One region of the Paenisporosarcina sp. FSL H8-0542 genome, then DNA from elsewhere that is predicted to be linked to it. Evidence: riboswitches for the same ligand, from Rfam matches in the RefSeq annotation. Region 1 holds a riboswitch; each other region holds the start of a gene.

What was found. Region 1 has a riboswitch for S-adenosylmethionine ahead of MHH33_RS00755 (2,3-diketo-5-methylthiopentyl-1-phosphate enolase). Riboswitches for the same ligand answer to the same signal wherever they lie in the genome.
Region 2: linked by a shared signal. The riboswitch ahead of MHH33_RS05360 (methionine ABC transporter ATP-binding protein) and the one ahead of MHH33_RS00755 (2,3-diketo-5-methylthiopentyl-1-phosphate enolase) in region 1 are both predicted to bind S-adenosylmethionine.
Region 3: linked by a shared signal. The riboswitch ahead of MHH33_RS15580 (O-acetylhomoserine aminocarboxypropyltransferase/cysteine synthase family protein) and the one ahead of MHH33_RS00755 (2,3-diketo-5-methylthiopentyl-1-phosphate enolase) in region 1 are both predicted to bind S-adenosylmethionine.
Region 4: linked by a shared signal. The riboswitch ahead of metE (5-methyltetrahydropteroyltriglutamate--homocysteine S-methyltransferase) and the one ahead of MHH33_RS00755 (2,3-diketo-5-methylthiopentyl-1-phosphate enolase) in region 1 are both predicted to bind S-adenosylmethionine.

What each region holds. Positions count from the first base shown of each region.
Region 1 is NZ_CP152050.1:135,189-141,228, forward strand. Features, by position in the region: gene MHH33_RS00725 (VOC family protein) at 1-10, opposite strand, end outside; gene corA (magnesium/cobalt transporter CorA) at 160-1,122, opposite strand; gene MHH33_RS00735 (hypothetical protein) at 1,356-1,490, shown strand; gene MHH33_RS00740 (hypothetical protein) at 1,673-1,951, opposite strand; guanidine-I (ykkC/yxkD leader) riboswitch at 2,121-2,224, shown strand; gene MHH33_RS00745 (multidrug efflux SMR transporter) at 2,283-2,618, shown strand; gene MHH33_RS00750 (multidrug efflux SMR transporter) at 2,618-2,932, shown strand; SAM riboswitch class I at 3,086-3,190, shown strand; gene MHH33_RS00755 (2,3-diketo-5-methylthiopentyl-1-phosphate enolase) at 3,263-4,477, shown strand; gene MHH33_RS00760 (2-hydroxy-3-keto-5-methylthiopentenyl-1-phosphate phosphatase) at 4,474-5,133, shown strand; gene MHH33_RS00765 (methylthioribulose 1-phosphate dehydratase) at 5,130-5,759, shown strand; gene MHH33_RS00770 (cupin domain-containing protein) at 5,762-6,040, shown strand, end outside.
Region 2 is NZ_CP152050.1:1,013,500-1,019,539, reverse strand. Features, by position in the region: gene MHH33_RS05375 (hypothetical protein) at 1-50, opposite strand, end outside; gene MHH33_RS05370 (MetQ/NlpA family ABC transporter substrate-binding protein) at 550-1,374, opposite strand; gene MHH33_RS05365 (methionine ABC transporter permease) at 1,428-2,096, opposite strand; gene MHH33_RS05360 (methionine ABC transporter ATP-binding protein) at 2,089-3,114, opposite strand; SAM riboswitch class I at 3,365-3,472, opposite strand; gene MHH33_RS05355 (thioredoxin family protein) at 3,530-3,838, opposite strand; gene MHH33_RS05350 (toprim domain-containing protein) at 3,851-4,192, opposite strand; gene gcvH (glycine cleavage system protein GcvH) at 4,380-4,760, opposite strand; gene MHH33_RS05340 (arsenate reductase family protein) at 4,835-5,194, opposite strand; gene MHH33_RS05335 (acyl-CoA dehydrogenase family protein) at 5,469-6,040, opposite strand, start outside.
Region 3 is NZ_CP152050.1:3,100,722-3,106,761, forward strand. Features, by position in the region: gene MHH33_RS15570 (homoserine dehydrogenase) at 1-499, opposite strand, end outside; gene MHH33_RS15575 (homoserine O-acetyltransferase) at 472-1,527, opposite strand; gene MHH33_RS15580 (O-acetylhomoserine aminocarboxypropyltransferase/cysteine synthase family protein) at 1,544-2,833, opposite strand; SAM riboswitch class I at 2,951-3,068, opposite strand; gene MHH33_RS15585 (glycerol-3-phosphate acyltransferase) at 3,208-3,858, shown strand; gene pepT (peptidase T) at 4,047-5,273, shown strand; gene MHH33_RS15595 (ABC transporter ATP-binding protein) at 5,571-6,040, shown strand, end outside.
Region 4 is NZ_CP152050.1:1,686,343-1,692,382, forward strand. Features, by position in the region: gene MHH33_RS08840 (hypothetical protein) at 1-51, shown strand, start outside; gene MHH33_RS08845 (hypothetical protein) at 475-837, shown strand; gene MHH33_RS08850 (DUF5412 family protein) at 975-1,505, shown strand; gene MHH33_RS08855 (hypothetical protein) at 1,629-2,114, shown strand; gene MHH33_RS08860 (hypothetical protein) at 2,271-2,780, shown strand; SAM riboswitch class I at 3,043-3,148, shown strand; gene metE (5-methyltetrahydropteroyltriglutamate--homocysteine S-methyltransferase) at 3,295-5,595, shown strand; gene MHH33_RS08870 (YezD family protein) at 5,827-5,988, shown strand.

The sequences.
Region 1 (6,040 bases):
TTTCCTTCATCTTATAATCCTCCCCAAAAATTTTCTGAAATTGAGTTCTTCATCCTATTTCTATTTTCGATACTACAATGGGAAAATCCTGTTTGAACTTATGAACTGGAAACCGATCAAATAAAAAACCATCTCCTTTTTTTCGGGAGATGGTTTTCATTATGATTTGAATAAATTCAGCCAGCCTTTGTATTTAAACCAGGCGAACATTAACAATCCGATAAGTGCCATTCCGCCTAAAGCGAAAAAGTAGCCGTATTTCGTCTCGAGTTCCGGCATGTTTTCAAAGTTCATGCCATATACCCCTGCTACAAATGTTAGTGGAATGAAAATGGAGGATACAATCGTTAAAATCATCATGATTCGGTTCATTCGATTGGAGTTCATTGCCATATAGCTATCTCGAATATCCGCTGTAAGTTCTCGGTTTGACTCCACAATTTCTGTCAGTTTGACGAGGTGATCAGAAATATCCGCAAAGTAGGAATGTTCGTGCTGTTGAAGGTTAAAACGACTCGAGTTTAATACACGGTACATCAAATCACGCATCGGCAAAATCGTTCGGCGCAACCATAACAAGTCACTGCGCATTTCAAAGACGGTATCCATCGAAAAATGCTTCATATCAAACGTCATCTGATCTTCAATTTCGTTCAAATGGTCCTCAATCTTGTACACAAGTGGAAAGTAGGAATCAACCACTTTGTCGAGAATTTGATACATCGCATAAATCGCTCCACGTTCCCAGAAGGAAGCATCGCGTTGCAATTTTTCTCGAACCAAGTCCAATTCTTGAACGGCATTATGATGGAAAGTAACAACAAAATTCTTTCCGACGAATAAATCCAACTCCTCGGCTTCAAGCGTCTCTTCATTCAGCGTATGGACGACAAAGAAATGATATCCATCGTGGTAATCGACTTTCGGGCGCTGCAAGCGGTGTAAACAATCTTCAATCGCCAGTGGATGGAAATGAAAGAACGAATCAAGCAAAGCCCATTCAGTGGCTGATGGTTTGTCAAAATCAATCCAGTACCAGTCGAATGACTTTTTATGTAGATCTTCTAAAGGAAAGTCCATTTCTAATTGGCTATCAACGGTAACTCCAAATGTTCGAATCATAAGTAAAACCTCGTTTCACACGGTAAATTCTAGTAGTAGTTTACCACGAAAGTTCGATGTGCTTGTATTGAAGCCAACAAAATTCGTTTGAAAAAGGAGAAGTTACCAGTTGATTTCTTATAACTTCGCATTAAAAGCTCATTTTCTAAATAATGTCTTAACAAGTCATTCACATCCTCTTCATATTCATCGACTACACTAAAGGTGCAAGCTCAAATCCAAGGAGGTCCTACATGAGTCAAACACGTTTGAAAAAGAAAGCTTTACCTATCGCAATCCTTTCGTTTTTAGCCATCAGTGGAGTCGCGGGAACCATTGCCACATTTCCATTTCATAAACGACAACGAATACCTCTAAAAGCTAGATAAAGGAAAAATAAAAAATGCGATTTAAAGGAGAGTCATTAACGTGGAAATTCAACGAAGACCTTGGAAAAAAATATCTTTGACGCGATTTATGGACTTTATAAGTAAGTCCACTCAAAGAGCACAAGAAAAGAGATTTTCTCAATTAAATTCATCACAGACACCTTGGAATTAACTAAACGCAGTCATATATAAATAAATTGATTCACTTTAATACTCTCATTTCTAATGGAGAGTTTTTTCTTGTTTAAAAACTCAATCATATGGGGATCTTTAATAACTTTTTCATGCGCTAACAAATACGAAATCGGGATGAGAAGAAAAAGAATGATCAATCCAATCATCGTACCAAGCGGAGAGATAGGAAGTAGATTACCTGCAAAAAAACCAAGTAACTGATAAAAAATGACGAAAATGACGATGGACATGATCAAAATAATGATCTTATTTTTGAAGGTTTTCATTGTGATTCTCCTTCCGCAACAACCAAATATATTACCATTAAGTATTACATTTACTTCCAATTGTTACAACTGTTTCTTTAAAGCGAGCGCATCGTTTGACTCTCTGTAAAATATAGTTTATTCTAGCCATGGAATTAATAAATGCATAAAGCGCCATTTTCACAATGGCGGCCAAGTTTTCTAGGGTTCCGCAAACAACCGGTTTGGTCTGGTCCAAGAGAAAACGCTTTGCACACACGCAAAGATACACGGAAGGATAAAAGCCTGGGAGATGACGTATGATACGTTTATCTCTCGGGCTTATTTTGATTTGGAAAAGGAGTATGTTTTCATGAATAAAGAATGGATGAAAGTCTTCATAGCAGCATTTTTTGAAGTGTTTTGGGTAATTGGTCTCAAGCATGCGGATGATATCTGGACATGGTTGGGCACGGCAATTGCGATTTCGGTGAGTTTCTATTTAATGATTATGGCAGGGAAAACACTTCCTGTTGGAACCGTGTATGCAGTGTTTGTCGGACTTGGTACAGCTGGTACAGTGATTGCGGATATCCTCTTTTTCGGGGAATCATTTAGTATCGCAAAAATTGCCTTGATTGCACTTCTGTTAATTGGGGTTGTCGGGCTTAAGCTGGTGACAAAAGAACAGGAAGAGGTGGAATCCTAATGGCGTGGATATTCTTAGTCATTGCTGGATTGTTTGAAATGACAGGTGTGGCGATGATCAGTCAAGTGCATAAAAGTCGCAATTGGAAGTCCATTAGCGGATTGTTCGCAAGCTTTTTGGCAAGCTTCCTGTTCCTTGCACTCGCCATGGAAACCCTTCCGATGGGTACGGCATACGCAGTGTGGACTGGTATTGGTGCTTCAGGTGGAGCGATTTTAGGCATGATTTTATACGGGGAGCCTAAAACATGGTTGCGCATGCTGTTTATTGCCATGGTGTTAGGAGCGGCTGTCGGTTTGAAATTTATTTCTTAGGACTGTCATATCTATTTCCCGGCAAACATAGCATAGCTTTATCACACATATAAAAAGCAGTATATTTTAATTTATTAGAAAATTATGTTGACAAGTATTTTGCACCCTGTCATAATCCAATTTAGATTTTAAAAAAATATCATATCTACATTTTTCTTATCAAGAGCAGGTGGAGGGACTAGCCCTATGAAACCCGGCAACCGACTTACGCGAGTAGGCACGGTGCTAATTCTTGCAGCAGTAGCTGACAGATAAGAGGATGTTAGTTCAACTACTAACCTCTTCTTTTTTGTGAAGAGGTTTTTTATTTTCCCTAAAGAGGTGAAGACATTGAGTGAAGTAGTCGCGACTTATTTAGTCCATAGCATAGAAGAAAATTTAGAAAAAAAAGCAGAAGGCATCGCACTTGGCTTGACGGTCGGATCATGGACCGACTTACCACAACTGGAACAACAGCAACTGAAGAAACATAAGGGACGCGTTGTATCTGTCGAAAAAGAAAATAGTCAATTAGAAAGCAGAACGAAAGGAATTATTCGCATTGCATACCCCACGGCGAATTTCAGTCCTGATTTGCCAGCCATTTTAACGACGACTTTTGGCAAGTTATCACTGGACGGGGAAATCAAATTAATTGATTTGGAGTTCAGTCCGGAATTAACGGGACACTTTCCAGGGCCGAAATTCGGCACAGAAGGCATACGACAACTGACAGGCGTGCAAGAACGACCATTTGTCATGAGTATCTTTAAAGGCATACTCGGGAAAGATTTGGACTTTTTACTGACACAACTGGAACACCAAGCACGCGGTGGTGTGGATTTTGTGAAAGATGATGAAATTTTATTCGAAAACGAGTCGACGCCTTTTGAACAACGGATTGTAAAAGGACGTGAAGTACTCGAGCATGTTCTCTCGGAGACAGGTCACCGCACACGTTACGCAGTGAATTTGACAGGACGTACATTCGACTTAAGAGACAAAGCAAGACATGCGACAGAGCTAGGGGCAGATATGTTGCTGTTTAATGTTTATGCATACGGATTGGATACACTGCAAAGTTTAGCTGAAGATCCAGAAATTGCGATTCCGATAATGGCACACCCAGCCGTTTCGGGAGCATTCACTCCATCCCGAAAGTATGGTCTCTCAAACCACCTCGCACTGGGTAAAATATTGCGACTTGCCGGGGCGGATTTCTCGTTATTTCCTTCACCGTATGGCAGTGTGGCCTTGGAAAAATCAGAAACATTACAAATTGCAGAAGCACTCCAGGTTCCTGGTTTGATAAAGACCTCTTTGCCAGTGCCTTCAGCCGGAATTCATCCGGGCATGGTGCCGCAACTGATTGAAGACTTTGGTATTGATTCCGTCATCAATGCAGGTGGCGGGGTGCACGGACATCCAGCAGGTTCTGTGGCGGGGGGAAAAGCATTCAGGCAAGCGGTTGATGCAACGCTTTCAAGAAAGACCTTATCAGAGGCTGCACAAACAAATGCAGAACTGCAACAAGCACTGGAATTGTGGGGTGACAAAGTACGATGACACAACCCGTTATATTTTGTGATTTTGATGGCACGATTACCACGAAAGATAACATTATGGCCATCATGAAAAAATTCGCACCACCTGAGTGGGAGCCGATTAAAGACCAGATTCTCGGCCAACAAATAACCATTCAACAAGGCGTAACACAACTTTTCAACTTGCTATCAACCGACCAAAAAGATGAAATTACCCAATTTGTATTGAAACAGGCACAAATTCGAGAAGGATTTGAGGATTTTGTGGCCTATACGAAAGCACAGAAGATTCCACTCTTTATTGTATCTGGAGGCATTGATTTCTTTGTTAAGCCACTCGTGAAGGAACATATAGAAGACGACCGTATTTACTGCAACGTGGCAGATTTTTCTGGAGAAACCATCATAATCAACTGGCCTCATACATGCGATGAACATTGCTCGAATGGCTGTGGTTGTTGTAAACCATCCATCATTCGCAAACTGAGTGACGACAACACTTACAAAATCGTCATCGGTGATTCCATTACCGATTTGCAAGCGGCCAAACTGGCAGACAAAGTCATAGCGCGGGACTTCCTCATTGAAAAGTGCGAAGAACTCGATATTCCTTTTGAGCCATTTGAAACATTTACAGACGTGATTCACATTTTAAAGCAATTGGAGGTACGCACATGAGCAATTACTTTTCCCGCTGGAACGAGCTTGCGGCCATAAAAAAAGAACTCGCAGACCGCGATTGGTTCTACGGCACGAGTGGTAATTTATCGATTAAGGTAACGAATGAACCGGTTACATTCCTCGTTACAGCATCCGGTAAGGACAAACGGAAATTCACGGATCATGACTTTTTACTGGTTGATGCAACTGGTGAAAAATTGGAGGAAACGATGTCAAAGCCATCGGCCGAAACGTTGCTCCACGCTAAGATTTATAACAAAACAAATGCCGGTTGTGTCCTTCATGTGCACACGATTGACAACAATGTCATCACAGAACTGTATAAACATGATACACATATCGATTTCACCGGAAATGAAATTATTAAAGCACTCGGTTCCTGGGAACAAGATGCCAAAGTCAGCATTCCGATCATTCCAAATGTCGCGCATATCCCGACACTTGCTGAACAATTTGATCGTTATGTAACAGGGGACACGGGAGCAATCCTGATTAAAAATCACGGCATCACGGTGTGGGGCAAAGACGCTTTTGAAGCGAAAAAATATTTGGAAGCATGGGAATTTTTATTCTCGTACCAAGTGAAAATAGCAACTATAAAACATGTAGTGGGGAGTTATTAAAAATGGCATACATTCGCAAACACGCAAACAACGAACGCATTGAAGAAGAGCAAGCAGTCATCGCCTTTTTGAACAGCAATGAAGTTATTTACGAAAAATGGGCCATCGAGAAGCTTCCAACCGAACTTCGTGAAAAATTCAATTTAACAGATGAAGAAAAACAACAGATTCTATCCGCATTCGGAATCGAAATTGCTGACATTTCCAAGCGACGCAACTACCAGCAAGCGGATGTGATTTCACTCTCTGAATCAACGCCTAACTTGGAACAACTGTTGAAA
Region 2 (6,040 bases), 880 kb from region 1:
GCAAGAACGATTGTAAGTGAAGTAAGTAGTAGTAATAATTTTTTCATCATTGAATCTCCTTTATATGTAGTCAATTTGCATCATTATCCTACCATAACAATATTCCCAATGTAAAGGCTATACAAAATAGTCGGAACACATTGAAAATTATGATTCCAAAGAGCTACTTTCATTAGTTTTTTCACGTGAAAGTCGATTCACGATTAACATGGTAATGCCTCATCTTCATTTATATTTGTTGTCAATTCAAAACTATCCTGTGCTATGTAATGTACAATCATTAGTATAATCATCGTTTGGATTAAATCCTAACTCGGTATGACACTCATTTAATTTGGAGTAAAATGAAATTTAATTGGCATTGTCTTGAATTTAATTGGGTTCAAACGAGATTTAAACGGCATTGACTTAGTTTTAATCGGCATCAAATACCATTTAATCGGTCTCACCCATTGATTCCCACAAAAAAACAATCTTCAAGTTACTGACTAAGTATCCTCTTCCAAGAAATAGAAAAGACGTCGGTTTCCCGACGTCCATAGGATTACTTTATTTAACTGGAACGACCGAGCCGCCCCATTCTTCTAAAATGAAATCTTGAATTTCTTTAGATTTCAATACTTCAACTAATGCTTTAATTTCTTTATTTTTTTCATTACCAGCTTTTACAGCAATGATATTTACGTATGGAGATTCTGAGTTTTCAATAGCGATTGAATCTTCCAATGGGTTCAACCCAGCGTCGATTGCGTAGTTTGAGTTGATTAACACCGCATCGCCTTCTTCATTTTCGTACATTTGTACAAGTAGTGCTGCTTCGTATTCTGCATCAAATTCCAAGTTCTTCGGATTGTCTACAATATCTTTTACTTCGGCTGTTGTCTTATCAATGCCTTCTTTCAATGTGATTAGACCCTCAGCTTCCAACATAGATAGGATACGACCATGGTCAGCAACTGAATTACTGATTAGTATCGTTGCTCCTTCAGGAAGTTCATCCAGAGACTTATATTTTTTTGAGTACACACCGATTGGCTCAATATGGATACCACCAGCATTGGCAAAATCATAGCCATGATCGGCCATTTGAGCTTCGAAGTAAGGAATGTGCTGGAAGTAGTTTGCATCCAAATCGCCATTTTCCAAATCCTCATTCGGTAAAATGTAATCTTGGTAAGTTTCAATTTTAAGTTCAATACCTTTTTCTTCAAGCAACGGTTTTGCTTGTTCCAAAATTTCTGAATGGGGTATGTTAGATGCTCCCACTACAAGTTCTTTACTGTCTCCACCTGATGATGAGTCAGCTCCTCCGCCACATGCTGCTAGAGTGATTGCACTTGCCGATAATAAAATTCCTGCTACAAATTTCTTCATCATTATCTCTCCCTTTTTTTGTTTATGTGATCGAGCTTTCACCCGAAAGCACCTTAACGTTTGTCTGTTTTTGTTGTAATCGAATCTCCCACCCATTGGATGATAAAGACAATTAGTAAAATGATAATTGTGGAAACAACTGTTACATCTCCCCTACTGCGTTGGAAGCCATCTAAAAATGCGAGTGTTCCAAGACCGCCCGCTCCGATAATTCCTGCCATCGCAGTATAACCTACAAGGGCAATTGCTGTAACGGTCAGTCCTGAGATTAATGCAGGCATGGACTCCGGAAGTAGCACTTTCCAAATGATTGTGGAAGTTTTAGCACCCATTGAGCGAGCAGCTTCAATTACACCTTTATCTATTTCACGTAATGCAATCAGGACCATGCGGGCATAAAATGGTGCTGCACCTATGATTAGTGCCGGTAATGCAGCATTTGCCCCACGAATCGTACCGAGTAGGAATTTAGTAAACGGAATCAACAAAATAATTAAGATGATAAACGGGATGGATCTGAAAATATTAACGAACGCCCCTGTTAACCAGTACACTATTTTATTTGCCCATAATTGACGAGGGCTAGTTACAAACAGCAAAATTCCAAGTGCAAGTCCAATTATGAAAGTTAAAACGGTAGCCATTGCAGTCATATATAACGTTTCAAGTGTGGCTTCCCACATTTTTTCCCAATCCACATTCGGTAGAAGGTTTTCAATCATGTGAAATCACCTCCGTATGAACATCTTGTCCATGTAAATAATCAATCGCTTGGTCGATGGCATTTGAATCACCGTCGATTTGTAAATATAACGTTCCATATGCACCATTTTGAGTTTGTGCGATATTCCCTTGAACGATGTTAACTTCTACTTGATATTGCTTAATTAATCTTGATAGAATCGGTTGCTCCGTTCTATCTCCGACAAACACTAGTTTCACAAGCTTGCCTGAGGGATATTGCTCTACCAAATGAGCAATAGTCTGGCTGGCTGACTCCGGACCATTTACCTGGGCAACAAAGCGTTTCGTAATGGGTTGTTCAGGAGTTTGGAATATTTGAAGTACACTTCCCATTTCAACCACTTTTCCAGCTTCCATGACCGCAACCCGATGACAAATTTTACGGATGACATGCATTTCATGTGTAATCAGGACAATTGTCAAACCCAACCGTTTGTTGATATCTACCAATAGTTCCAAAATGGCATCTGTTGTTTCAGGGTCAAGTGCTGATGTCGCTTCATCACATAGCAGCACTTCAGGATTATTGGCAAGGGCACGGGCAATTCCTACCCGTTGCTTTTGACCGCCGGATAATTGGGAAGGGTATGCTTTATCCCTCCCTGTCAATCCAACTAGTTCGATTAATTCTTTAACTCGTTCTGAACGTTGCGTTTTGCTAATCCCTGCAATTTCTAGTGGGAATGAAATATTTTCCTCGACTGTCCGCGACCATAGTAAGTTGAAATGTTGAAAAATCATGCTTACTTTTTGTCTTGCACTACGAAGATCTTGTCCTGAACTGGACGAGATTTCGTGTCCATTTACAGTGACACTACCTGAAGTAGGTTTTTCCAAGCCATTCAATAATCTGATTAACGTACTTTTTCCGGCTCCACTGTAACCGATTATGCCAAAAATCTCGCCTTGATCAATCGTCACATTCACGTCATCTACCGCTATGAGTTGTCCATTACCGGTTTCAAACCGTTTTGATAAGTTTTTTAATTGAATCATATTTACTTCACCTCTGAATTTATCAAGCATTTTATTTGTTTTCTTTATCGTGCAATTGCGCTGGCCGCATGTTTCGCATGAGTCAACAAGTTTAAAACCACTTACCTGCTCTCAAGCTTAGCGTGCGCAAATAACCTCTTTCATTTTATTTAATATCAACATCATTTTATTGAAATATCCTAAAAAAATAAAAATCCCTTCCGCAGACAAGCAGAAGGGACTAATGCACAATTATATACGTTAGACCGTTCTCTCATCTTTCAAAGCGAATTCGCTTTGAGTGATTTGGCACCATTTCACAAATTGTGACGGTTGCCGGGCTTCATAGGGCACTTCCCTCAGCCTCTCTTTATAAGAGTTTACGATATTAAGTTTTTAGTTACGAATGATAATGTAACACGTTCAAATGCGAACGTCAATTATTTTTTTGCAAACGATTATAGAGATAGGGAACTGATTGAAAAGCATAAACTTTTTCAACTATTTGACCATTTTCCGCAATGAGTAAACAAGGGACGCTTTGGATTTGATAATCGACCGCTAAACTTTCTACATAGTTCAAGTTTGCTTTCCCTATTTGCAAATCCGGCAAAAGTTCTTCCACAACGTCCATCATTTTTGAGGCAACTTGGCAAGTTCCACACATGGGCGTATATAAATAATAAGCTGCCCTCTTTGCGTTTTGAGAATGATTTTCCCACTCCGCACGCGTCCATTCTTTCATTGTATTCATCCTTTAGGCAATAAATTCCGCTTTAACATCGATATTCGCTCCGAGCAACACAGTCGCTAGAACTTTCATTGGTGTAGTCGCAACTTCTCGGTAGGCTGGATCAGTATATAAATGAAGTGCTTCGGGAAATTCACGTTTAATGAGCGCACGTAATTTCTCTCCGGACTTATCAGCATCGACAAATACATAAATCTCCAACTGATCGTAGGGGGCTAATATTTCTTCCAATCGCGTGGGGCTGACTGTTCCGTTCGTGCAGATAATTTCAACTGGCTCTGCAATAAGACGCAGAATCCGCTGTTTATCTGATCGACCTTCTACAATTATGACTTTATCAATTGGCATGGGATCACTCCTGGCTGTACTGACATAAAAGATTGTTTAAAAAGTTTTCTTGAAACGGAGTCCATCAGGTTGCAACTCTTCCCGATCACAACCAATGCCACTCTTTTCAATATCCCGTTTTAAACTCGCTGTTATAATCGACATATGCAAAAAACGCCGAACAAATGTCGGCGTTCAACTAACGATATTACTCTTGTGTCATTTCTTCGTATTGCTCAGCCGTCATTAATGAGTCCACTTCAGACAAATCTGTAGGTTCTACAACGATCATCCATGCATTCTCGTATGGAGATTCATTCACGAATTCAGGACTGTCTTCCAATCCGCTGTTCACTTCAACTACTTTACCACTGATTGGTGCGTATAGCTCAGAAACTGTTTTAACAGATTCAACACTGCCAAATGGTTCGTTCGTTTTGATTTCGTCGCCTACTTGTGGAAGTTCTACGAATACAATATCACCAAGCTCAGATTGAGCGAAGTTAGTGATGCCGATGCGTGCTTTTCCATCTTCAACTTTAACCCATTCGTGTTCCTCAGAGTAGCGTAATTCTTTTGGTGTGCTCATTAATACCCCTCCAAATATGTAATATATTCAACTTCAGTTTGACATAATCTTTCCTTAAAAACAAGAACAGAAAATCAGCTTTTCCAATTCACAGTAAAATCCGACTCCTTAAAACCTACTGTGGCTTTCAAGCCGTCCGTCACAAGGGGTCTTTTAATGAGCATCCCGTCTGAAGCAAGCAATTCATATTGTTCTTCATCTGACATCGTCGGCAGTTTATCTTTTAAACCAAGCTCCCTATATTTCATTCCACTCGTGTTATAAAACTTCTTAAGCGGCAACCCACTTGTCTCTACGATCTTTTTCAACTCTTCCTTTGAAGGGGGAGTTTCTACAATATGTACATCATGATACGAAAGACCTTCGGCATCCAACCATGCTTTAGCCTTTTTGCAAGTACTACATTTCGGATATCCATAATACGTAATAGCCATCATTCAACCTCCTTATCATCATTTTAACCAGTCTATCAAAAAATAAATCCGAACACCTCATCAGAAGCGTTCGGATTTTTTATTCTACGTTTTTCTTTGCGTCAATCAAATATTTTCACTTGTTTATTTCCAGTATTGAAGGAAGTTCTCCTTAGGTTCATCGAAGAACCTATCGGTGATTTTTAGTATTAATAGTTTTCTTAAAATACAAACAAGGCGAAGTGGCAGAAGCACTTCGCCTTGTTCAATAATAGGGTCAAATATCGAGATTTTATTAAACTACGTATTTCTCAGCGTCAATCAATTTAACCGAAGCTTCACGTTTTTTGGCAATTACATTATAAGGAGTAGAGCGAGTCAATTTACGCAGTGCAGAAAGCATCATGCGTAAGTTATCGCCTTCAACTGCAGCAATCAATGTTTCTTTCGCATCTTTTTCGATACATTCAAAAGCTTCCTGACAGAAGATTTGAGTGTATAGAAGTTTTTGGTTCGCTTTATCAACACCGTCACGCTGGATTGCTTTCTCTGTACGCAGAACAGCTGATTCCATTGCGAATAGATTGCTCACGATGTCCGCAATGTTTGCCAATACTTCTTGTTCAGTTTCAAGTTTTGTACCGTAACGTTGAGCCGCTAAACCTGCAGCTAGCAAGCCGATTTTTTTAGCATTTTGCACCAATACTTTTTCTTGAGCTAATGGTGCATCTTCAATTTCTTCTGGCATCATCATTAACAATTCTGATTGAAGCGCTTGTGCTTTTTGAAGAAGTGGAAGTTCACCTTTCATAGCTTTACGCAAGAACGTACCAGGTACCAGCAAACGATTGATTTCATTTGTGCCTT
Region 3 (6,040 bases), 660 kb from region 1:
GAGTTAAGATGTAATTTGATGTTCCATTTAATATCCCTTGAATTCTTTGAACCTGATTTACTAGAAGAATATTTTTCAAAGTTGAAATTATGGGAACACCGCCAGCTGTAGTTGCTTCATATCCCACATGGACACCTTGCCTATTTGCAAGTTCCTGTAACTCCAAGCCATGCTTTGAGAACATGACTTTATTAGCCGTAATGACATGACAACCTTTTTGAATGGCCTTACATAAATAATCGTAAGCAGGGTCTTCTCCCACAATGGCTTCAAAAACAATTTGAAGATCTGGGATAGCTTCAATTTCATCAAAGTTGTCAGTGAACAATACATCTGGAGCTGCCATGCGGCTTTTTGTCTTATCCCTTATCAGAATTGCTTTGATGTCTATATCTAATCCAAGTGATTCTTTTAATTGATCCTTTTTCTCATTAAGTATTTGGTAAATACCTTGACCAACTGTGCCAAAACCTAAGATTGCTGCTTGAATCGTCGCCATGACTTTACCCCCAAGTGAACAGATAATATATCTCCCCATGTCTCAAATTCAGTCAGAAAGCCATCATGACCGAATCGTGTGTTGACCATACAGAAATGATGATCAGGAACGAGATGCGCAAAAGAGCAAATGTCCTCAGGTGGATATAGTAAATCATATGTGAATGCTATGGTAATCACTTTTGCTTCAAATTGCTTTGCCGCAATTTCTATACCCCCTCTATCCCTTCCGATATCATGGGTATTCATTGCTCTTAACAAGGTAAGGTAGCTATTCGCATCAAAACGGTTAGCCAGTTTTACCCCTTGATATTTCATATAGGATTCGATTTCGAACAATCCATCGCTTCTGGTCTTTCTGGCAAAACGGTTCTTATGTAATTGTTCACTACGATAAGTAACCAGCCCCGCCATTCGAGCCGTTTCAAACCCCTTGATATCCGAGGAACAGGTATAGTTTCCATTGAGATAATTCGCATCCGTCTCAATTGCATGGATTCCAATGTAGTTAAAAGCAATACCTGTGTCACTTAGATAAGGGGTAACTGCTAAAGGAATAAGAATATCCATATCTTTTGGATAAAGTAATCCCCACTCCAGAACACGCATGCCACCAAGTGACCCACCAACTACCGCATGAAGCCGATTAATACCCAAAGCCTGTAATGCCTTTTTTTCCGCATGAACCATATCGCGAATTGTAATTGTCGGAAAGGATGATCGATATGGATTGCCTGTAGAGGGATTGATGGTCAACGGCCCCGTCGTACCCGAGCATCCTCCAAGGACATTCAGTGTAATAACTCGAAAAGAGTCGGTATCAATATTCTTTCCCGGTCCAATTAACCCGCTCCACCAGCCCGGTGATTCCTTTGATCCAACGGCATATTGATTGCCAGTTAACGCATGACAAACCAAAACAACTGGTGCTTCTGAAGGACCAAGAGTTTCATATGAAAGTTCAACATGCTCAAGCCATTCTCCAGACTCTAGTTGAAAATTCCCGATTGTCACACTTCCTGTTGCCATTAAATTCACCTCCACATTAAACCGTTACGACGGTGGCATGTTCTATTGCTTTCCCCAAATCGGCTACCAGGTCTTTCACAGATTCCAATCCTACTGATAGACGAATCAACTCTTCCGTTACACCCGATTGCTTCAACTCTTCACTGCTTAACTGTTGATGGGTTGTTGAAGCAGGATGGATAATGAGCGATTTTGCATCCCCTACATTAGCCACATGCGACCAGATTTGGACATGGTCGATAAGTTTTCGTCCTGCTTTCCGACCTCCTTTAATGCCAAAATTCACAATCGAGCCGTATCCATTCTTTAAGTACTTGTTTGCCAATTGATGAGATGGATGAGATTCGAAACCATTGAAACTTACCCATTCTACTGCCGGATGATTTGCTAAGTATTGTGCGACTGCAATTGCATTTTCATTATGTTTCGGTACGCGGAGATGCAATGTTTCAAGACCTTGCAAAAAAGCGAATGCATTATCCGGGCTTAGGCATGGACCGAAGTCACGCAGTAGCTGGACCCGCAGTTTAATCGCGAAAGCCACTTGGGGGACATCAATCCCGTAACGAAGGCCATGGTAGCTCGTATCCGGTTCCGTAAAGCCAGGAAACTTCTCGCTGTTCCAATCAAACTTACCTGCATCCACAACGACACCGCCGATTGACGTACCGTGTCCCCCAATCCATTTCGTAGCTGAATGAACGACTACATCCGCACCGAATTCGATAGGGTTGCTTCCGTATGGCGTTGCAAACGTATTATCGATAATCAACGGAATTCCGTTCTCGTGTGCAATGTCAGCTACAGCTTCTACGTCCAAAACATGAAGGCTTGGGTTTCCGATGATTTCCCCGAAAATGGCTTTCGTTTTATCGGTAATGGCCCCGCGGAAATTCTCAGGATCGGTGGAATCTACAAACTTCACCGTGATTCCATACCGTGGAAGTGTATTGGCAAATAGATTGTAGGTCCCACCATACAAATTGCCAGCAGCGACGATTTCATCACCGGCTCCTGCTACATTCAGAATGGAGAAGGCTATCGCAGCCATGCCACTCGATAGGGCTACCGCTGCTGTGCCACCTTCCAATAACGCGATTCGCTGTTCAAATACGTCCACAGTCGGGTTGCCGATGCGTGAATAAATGTGTCCAGTTTCCTGCAAGGCGAATAAGTTTTGGGCATGTTCCGTATCTCTGAAAACAAAAGAAGTTGTTTTGTGGATTGGCACTGCACGGGAACCCGTGATTGGGTCCGGCTGCTGACCTCCGTGTAAAAGTAGAGTTTCCGGTTGAAGATTTGTCATTGTTTTCCCTCCTGGATTGTGTTTTAGATGGAAGTGTGGAGGCGAAAGAGGAGTTTTATGAACAGAAAAAAGCCCCGTCTTCGCTTAAGAAGAGGGGCTCACAAGTGCGTGATCCTCCTCTTATCTTTCAGATCTCCACTAAAGAAATCTGTAGGAATTAGCACCTTTGCAAGTTAATCACTTGCCGGTTGCCGGGCATCGCAGGGCCTAGTCCCTCCGCCACTCTAGATAAGAGTATTTGATTTAGTTTTCCATCTTGAGAATCAGTATATGTTTAATATCCATAAATAGTCAAGAATTATTTATATAATTTTTTGAAACTTCTGCCAACACTCAAACGTTTAAAGAGTTAGTGAAAAAAAGGGGTTGGGAATATGAATCTTGCATTATGGGTGCTAATCACCTTACTATCAGGTTATTTAATTGGCTGTCTCCATGGTTCAAATGTGGCGCAACGGCTTTCTGGGGTGAATGTAAAGGAACAGGGAGTAAAGAATGCGGGGGCATCCAATGCCACTATTGTATTAGGCTGGAAATACGGGGCACTCGTTGCATTTGTTGATATTGGTAAAGGAATACTTGCAATCGTCCTTTTGCGTCTTATATTCGAATCTACTGATCTTTCCTTGGAGTATCAATGGGTCCTATTATTTCTTGTGGGGGCATCTGTCGTAATAGGTCACAATTATCCATTTCAGATGCATTTTGATGGTGGTAAAGGAACGGCATCTGTTATTGGAGTGATGTTAGTACTGGATTGGAGAATCGGATTGGTTGGACTTATCTTGCTGATTGTCGTTTCATTGGTGACAGATTACTTATTAATCGGTGTACTGTTCTTATATATTACATATATCATTTTAGCCTTTTTGATTACAGAAAGTACTATGCCAATTGTCATAACCACCGCACTCTTCTTACTTGCGTTATGGAAGCATCGCGAGAATATACACCGTTTGAGATCCGGGATGGAACCACGAGTTTCTTCGGTTATCAAAAAGAAAAAAGTGACTCACTCCAATTAATTGGGGAATCCATTTTTTATTCCGAATTTACTAAAAAGTCGTTAAAATTTCATTCGGCCAGAACAATCATTATTCCGTGAACCGAATGAAAGTGCTAAACTGAGGTAAGGGGTAAAGACTACTGGCCCGCATCATGTCGGTCAATATCTGCCCGACTCCGAACCAACTTTTCTAAGGGAGATGAAACCATGCAAGAAACATTAATCGAACGCCTTGTACGTTATGCCAAAATTGATACACAATCAGATGCTGAAAGCACCACTTGTCCATCTACACCAGGTCAGTGGGACTTATTGCACGAACTAGAAAAAGAATTGGCTTCAATCGGAATGGAAGACATTTCACTTGATGACAATGGTTATTTATTTGCCACTTTGCCTGCAAATTCAGAACGTGAATTGCCAACAATCGGCTTTTTAGCTCACGTCGACACAGCAACTGATTATACAGGTAAGAATGTAAACCCTCAGCGTATCGATTGCTATGAAGGTGGCGACATCCGATTAAACGAAGAAACCGTTATGTCTCCTGACGATTTCCCAGAGCTTAATAATTATATCGGGCACACTTTAATAACAACAGATGGCACGACTTTACTAGGTGCCGACAACAAAGCAGGAATTGCTGAAATTATGACAGCTATGGAGTTTCTAATTAATAATCCAGACATTAAACACGGCAAACTTCGTGTTGCCTTTACTCCAGACGAAGAAATTGGGCGTGGGCCACATAAATTTGATGTTGAAAAATTTGATGCCAAGTATGCTTATACAATGGATGGCGGACCTCTTGGAGAACTTCAATTTGAAAGTTTCAATGCAGCTGGTGCTAAAGTTATCACACGTGGGACAAGCGTTCATCCAGGTTCAGCTAAAAACAAAATGGTCAACGCTCTGACCATCGCCATGAAGTTCCAATCTTATATGCCTGCAGATGAAGTGCCTGAGAAGACTGAAGGACATGAAGGATTCATCCACTTGATGAATTTCAACGGGCATGTAGAAGAAGCCAAATTGTCTTATATCGTACGTGACTTTGACCGTGAAAAATTCGAAGCGAAGAAAGCATTATTTGAAGAAGCTGCTTCAAAAATCAAAGCAGAATACGGATCAAATGCAATTTCGTATGAACTGCATGATCAATATTTCAACATGGGTGAAAAAATTGAGCCTGTAAAAGAAATTGTCGATATTGCACATGAAGCGATGACGAATCTATCAATTAATCCATTAGTCATCCCAATTCGTGGAGGTACTGACGGTTCACAATTATCATATATGGGCATGCCAACACCTAATATCTTTACAGGTGGCGAAAACTATCATGGAAAATATGAATACATTTCAGTCGATAACATGGAAAAAGCAACCAAAGTCATGATTGAAATGATTCAACTGTTTGAAAGACAAGCTTAATATTGCCATAACACAAGCATTGACTGTCCTCCTGACAGACTGTGCTTGTTTTTTTATGGAATTTCCTATGACATTGAATTTCCCAATAAACGTCACCTAATTTTGCACCATCCGGCATATATTTTATGGGAATCGTAGAAAACATCATAAGCAGGTCATGATTACTTATCCTGCACCGACAACTTCACAATTTTGTAAAGACTTTTCCAGTAATTAATGAAAATCATTCTCATTAATTCTTTGTTTTATGGTATGATGTCTTAAGTGAGAACACCTATCAGTTAGATGGAGGTTACAATGATGCATACTGCTGTTAAAGCTGAATCCCTTTCAATTGGATATTCTGATCATTTACTATTTGAGAATTTAAATTTACATATACCCCGTGGAGAAATTTCCGTTTTTGTTGGCAGCAATGGCTGCGGAAAGTCAACGTTGCTTCGTTCTATTGCACGTTTATTGAAACCGACAACCGGTTCTGTCCTATTGGAAGGAAAAGATGTTCACCGCATGTCTTCCAAAGAAGTGGCTAAAAAAATGGGTATACTGCCTCAATCACCCGTTTCACCAGAAGGTCTGACGGTTCATGATTTGGTGAAGCAAGGCCGTTATCCCCACCAGTCATGGTTGAAGCGCTGGACTGAAGAAGATACAGAAAAAGTGGAAGCCGCAATGGAAGCAACGCGAATTAGCGATCTTCGTGACCGCGCCGTTGATACATTATCCGGTGGCCAACGACAACGTGCTTGGATTGCAATGACACTCGC
Region 4 (6,040 bases), 1.6 Mb from region 1:
GATTTAAAAATAGTACATACAATCGGATTGATTAAAAAGGTACAAGAATAATACCAAGTGTATTATTTGTCGATGTTCCACTCTTAAACTAACGGGCGCTTTACTTCAAGAAGGAGTGAAGCATTTTTTCTTGTTGAACTAACGAGACTGTATAGTTGAGGAAGATAAATTAGCAAAGGGAAGGGGGATGTCTTAATTCATGAATAAATTTGTAAACATCTTTGTGTTTGTAATTTAATTCTATGTTTTTTATACCTTGGCTGAGGAGTACGTAGGTTGGATAACGAGCCCTGATCACAATTTACTGTTACAGCTTATGTATCCACTTAGTATTTTTATAGTTGCAATCATAGCTACTGTGATTTCAATTAAATACATAAAGAGAAATCAAATATGATTATATGCAATAGCTTCTTTAACTAACGGAACAGGTTAGTTGAAGAACAATTGATTTTAAAAAGGGGTGCCAAGTGAATGAAGTTAAGATTTTTTTCCTTAACATTAACAGTATTATCAATTTTACTGATTTGTGGTTGTTCGACTAAACAAGATGAAGTGAATTCCAAAGGCACAGATAGCTATGAAAGAATTAGAAAAGTTGCTTGGGATTTCATCGAAGAAAAAGGTTGGGGTGGCAGTGCTATAGCGGACTGGAAAAGTGCTGATGTGAAAAAAACGATTGCTGATAATAGCTATGAATTACTGGATAAAACTTATGAAGGGAAAGAAGTATTAAGGGTATCCTTTATAGACCAAGAGGACGTTGTAGTTGGTCCACCTTTAATACTTGTTGACCCTGAAACCAATGAAGTAATAGGCTATATGCCGGGTGAATAGAAATGAATGATCTTCAACTAACGGGTGCTTTACTTTAATAAGGAGTAAGACCATTTCTTCTTCAACTAACGCAGCAGTTTAGTTGAAGAAGAAGATTTTTTGGGGAACACCAGAACTTCTAATCGGGAGGTAATTTAGTGGAAATAGTGGAAAGAAAATATAATTTGTGGTCTTTTCTTTTATGCTTGTTAGTAACGGTTCTTTCTTTACAGACTTTATATGCTTCTTATAACCATTCGTGGTCAGTTGCACCACCTGCTTCGGTTTTATTGTTGCTCACGTTTACTACTTGTTTTATGGGTATTTCGGGATTTAGAGACAAAAGCAACAGGGGAGCAAGATGGAGAAGTTGGATGACTGTCTTAATTGCATTTCCCCTTTCAGCAATTTTTCTATTAGGGATAGTAGTGAATACATTTGCAAGAGAACCCATTGCAACAACCCAATCACCCGATTCTAAAACGACAATCAACTTCTACACATTAAATGGTGGTGCAGCTACTTCTATTAGTGTAGTAGGAATAGTAGATGGTCCCCTTTGGTTCAAGAAGAATATCTACTATGATGACAATATGCACAAGGCAGATGTGGCTTGGACAAATAACGGTATTATTACAATAAATAATCACACTTTGAACTTAGATAAAGGGGAAACTTTTTCGGATTAATAATTCTTTTTACTAACGGTTACTTTAGTAAAAATCTTTGGGCTGTTTTGGTAGCCCTTTTTTCTTTTTCAACTAACGGGGCAGTTTAGTTGAAGAAACACTGAAAAGAAAGGGGCTGTAAAAATGAAATATTTATTATATGAATTGCATTTAGCTCAAAATATGGATGGCACGAATGATGAAGAATTGGATAAATTAGATAATCAATGGATGGAAAATGCGAAAAAATACAAAGAGGTATTCAATACATTATCTGATAGATTGCCTCAAGATATTTTTAATCGTTTTAACTCTTGGGGTTTTCACGATTATAGACTTATAAAAATTGAAATTGAACATAAAAGTCTCCTTCACTCAAACATTCACTTCACTGTTTCCAGTGACGATGTTTGGATATTGAGTTTTGACAATGTCTCGTTCTTTCAATTTCAACACTTGAATTATGATAATGATAAACCTATTAATAATCGTGAAATAGATGACTGGTTGTTTGAAGAATTATTACCAATTAACGAATCAACATTATCATTTGAAGTCATTTTGTCATCAGGAGGAAATATACTCTTACACTTCCCAGATAAATCGGTTTCGATGAAAAAGTTAAAATAGCTACTGCATTATTGTTCAACTAACGGGTGCTTAGTTGAAGAACATCGAGATGCTTAAGCGGTCTTTTTCTCATTGAACTAACGGGGCTGGATAGTTGAACAAGAATATTGTCTTATCATAAGGAAATACTACCTTTAAAATTAGGTAGGTGATTAGATGAAAAAAATATCAGTTATATTTTTGCTATTGCTATTAAGTTTAACAACTCTAATATTTGTAATTTGGGAAAGACCACCAAAAGCAAAGGCAATAAATGAAGAAAATGATGAATTATTAGAAGTGATTTCAGTGCCCTGTAGCCTAACATTGGAGTCTGTTGATAAAAGTCTGACGAATACAAAAGGTGTAGCATTAATCTATAAAGTGCAATTAAATCCACCAAGTTTTGCAAGAACTAATATAAGTATTCTCGCTGTTCATCTTCCTGAACCGTCTTCGTATGGAGACTTCGATAGCTATGAAGGTTTTGCGTTTGTTCCAAAAGAAATAAGTTGGCGTTTTAAGCTTTATCCAACCCCAGAGGAGAATGGTCCAAGTTGGGCTGGACGATTTGATTTAATTACAGCAGAAATGAAGAATGTCGAAGTTCAGGTGCGTCTCTCAAATTCCAAAACAGGTAAGTTAGGACCAAGTGTTCTAACAAACAGTATTAATTATTGTAAATAGTTTCTGCTTCAGCAGCAATCATGCTCATTTTATTTCCATCGATTCCACGACGAGCAAATACTATTGGGGCTGCCCTTTAATCTGTTCTTTACATCCGTAGTGTACTTTGTAAAAAGATAAAAACGGGAAAAAACAAATTTCAGGAATTTATTTACTTTATTGAATGTTTGTATTATTATAATAAATAAGTGAAATTCGTTGATTTCAAAACGAGCAAAACTGATACCATTTAAACCATTAATAAAACTAAATAGTTAATTTCTACTTATCAAGAGAGGTGGAGGGAAAGGCCCTTTGAAACCTCGGCAACAGACTCATTATGAGCACTGTGCCAATTCCTTCAAGCGATTATGCTTGGAAGATGAGTTGAGATCTTGTCACATATTTTTAATGATGAGCCTCTTCTTGCTTCCAAGAAGAGGCTTTTTTGTTTTTAGAAATATGGGTTCATTTGCTCTGTTTCAAATAGAAATGGGCATGAAAATATAAAAATAGAAGGAGTGTAAAAAATATTATGAGCAAAGTGAAAAGTTCGAATTTAGGTTATCCAAGAATTGGTGTAAAACGTGAATGGAAAAATTCACTGGAGCAGTTATGGGCAGGGAAACTAGAAAAAGAATCATTCTTAAAACAAATTGAGGAGATTCGGCTAAACAATCTGCAGAAACAAAAAGATTTAGGAATTGACTTGATACCAGTTGGAGACTTTAGTTTGTATGATCATGTGCTTGATACAGCCGTTATGTTCGGATTAGTACCGAAACGCTTTGAATACGACGGCGGTAAAGTATCGCTTGAAACGTATTTTGATATAGCACGAGGCAATAAAGGTGCTGTTGCATCTGAAATGACAAAATGGTTTAACACAAACTATCACTATATTGTTCCAGAGCTTAATGAAGCAGTACCTACTCTTGTTGAAAACCGGCCACTTCAATTTTATAAAGAGGCTAAACAGAAACTTAATATCGAAGGAAAACCTGTAATCTTAGGACCTATCACATTTGTAAAACTGTCAAAGGGTTATAGAGAAAATGAATTTAAAGCAGTTGTTGAAAAATTTGTACCGCTTTACGCTGACATTTTACGTGAATTACAAAAAGAAGGAGTAGAGTGGGTACAAATCGATGAACCGATTTTATCTACAACGATTTCCAAAGAAGATGTTGCGTTATTTAAGGATATCTATCAAACATTGCATGATGCAGCGCCAAACATAAAGCTGATATTACAAACATATTTTGAAAGCATTGAACATTACGAAGATGTCATCTCACTTCCTGTTAAAGGAATTGGACTTGATTTTGTATATGATAATGGTCAAAATCTTGCTGCTTTGAAAAAGTATGGTTTCCCAAAAGATAAGGTTCTTGCTGCTGGTATTATTGACGGGCGAAACATATGGCGTGCGAATCTTAATGATCATTCTGCAATTCTTGCAGAGATTGTGGATGTTGTTTCAAAAGATCGTCTAATTGTACAATCTTCATCAAGCTTATTGCATGTACCTGTGACAGTTAAAAGTGAAGAAACGCTTGATGACGTCCTAAAAGGAGCATTATCATTTGCTAATGAAAAATTACATGAAATTGTTCTACTGACAAAAGGCTTAAACGATGGAAAAGAAGCGATACAAAAAGAAATCAGTGCAAGTACAGAAGCGATTCATGCGTTACAAAAATCATCATTCCGAAATAACACACAAGTTCAAGAAGCCATTCAAAACTTGCATACGTATAAAGCGGAACGAAAAGCAATATTTAAAGTCCGTCAAGAGATACAAAAAGAGGCTTTTCAGTTACCACTGCTTCCAACAACAACAATCGGAAGTTTCCCGCAAACTCAAGAAGTAAGAAAGAACCGATTAAAATGGCGTAAAGGCGAGTTAACGAATACAGAATATGAAACATATATAAAAGCAGAAATTAAAAAGTGGATTGAAATTCAAGAGGAACTTGGTCTAGATGTGTTTGTACATGGAGAATTTGAACGTACAGACATGGTTGAGTATTTTGGTGAAAAATTAGATGGCTTCCAATTCACGAAATTTGGCTGGGTCCAGTCATATGGCTCGCGATGTGTGAAACCACCACTTATTTACGGTGACGTGTCATTTATAGAACCGATAACAGTTAAAGAATCCTTATATGCCCAATCAATAACTGACAAACCTGTAAAAGGAATGCTGACAGGTCCAATTACAATTTTAAACTGGTCGTTTGTTCGCGATGATATTTCACGCTATGTTGTTGCCAATCAAATTGCACTTGCGCTTCGAAAAGAAGTTGAAACGCTTGAGGAAAATGGAATTCGTATGATTCAAGTTGATGAGCCGGCAATTCGTGAAGGGCTGCCGTTAAAACGTGAAAAATGGGAAGGGTATCTTGACGCTGCAGTTTATGCGTTTAAACTTGCAACAACGTCAGTACAAAACGATACACAAATTCATACCCATATGTGTTATTCGGACTTTAAAGATATTATCGATGCGATTAAAGCACTCGATGCTGATGTTATTTCGATTGAAACATCAAGAAGTCATGGTGAATTAATTCAATCGTTTGAAGAAAACACGTATGACAAAGGGATCGGTCTTGGTGTATACGACATTCATAGTCCACGTGTACCAAAGCTTGAAGAGCTGAGTAGAAACATTGATCGTGCCCTACAAGTTCTTGATCCAAATCAGTTCTGGATTAATCCTGATTGCGGTTTGAAAACACGAGGTCTTGAAGAAACGGTTGCAGCACTTAAGATAATGGTTGAAGTAGCAAAACAAACGAGAGAAAAGCTGCTCGTGAATATAGGGTCATAAACTTCCAGAGTGGAATATCCGAATAATGAAAGTGAAATAGAAAATCTTGGGACCCTTTCGCACAAGCATAGGCTGTTCCTTCCATATAAGAACTACCTTTAAAGAGTCTTTGAGACCAAGGCAACCACTGAATCGAATTGTAACAGTGCCAATTACAGCAGAGTTATTCAAATCTGCTAAATAAGAGGGCCATGTATATTGAGTTAATGTAAGCATATGGGAGTTGAGTGAATGGGAGATTTGGTGAAAGAAGGTAAGGAAAAGGAAAAGGAAAAGTTTGAAGTTATCGCAAAAGCACTTGAAGGCTTGCATTTTGGAGAGCTACAAATTACGTTTCATGAAGGAAAGATTGTTCAAATAAATCGCATAGAAAAGCAACGGTTTTCTGTTTGAAAAAATTAAAATATTAAAGAAGCTCACCGGACAACTGGAGGCCTCTTGTATT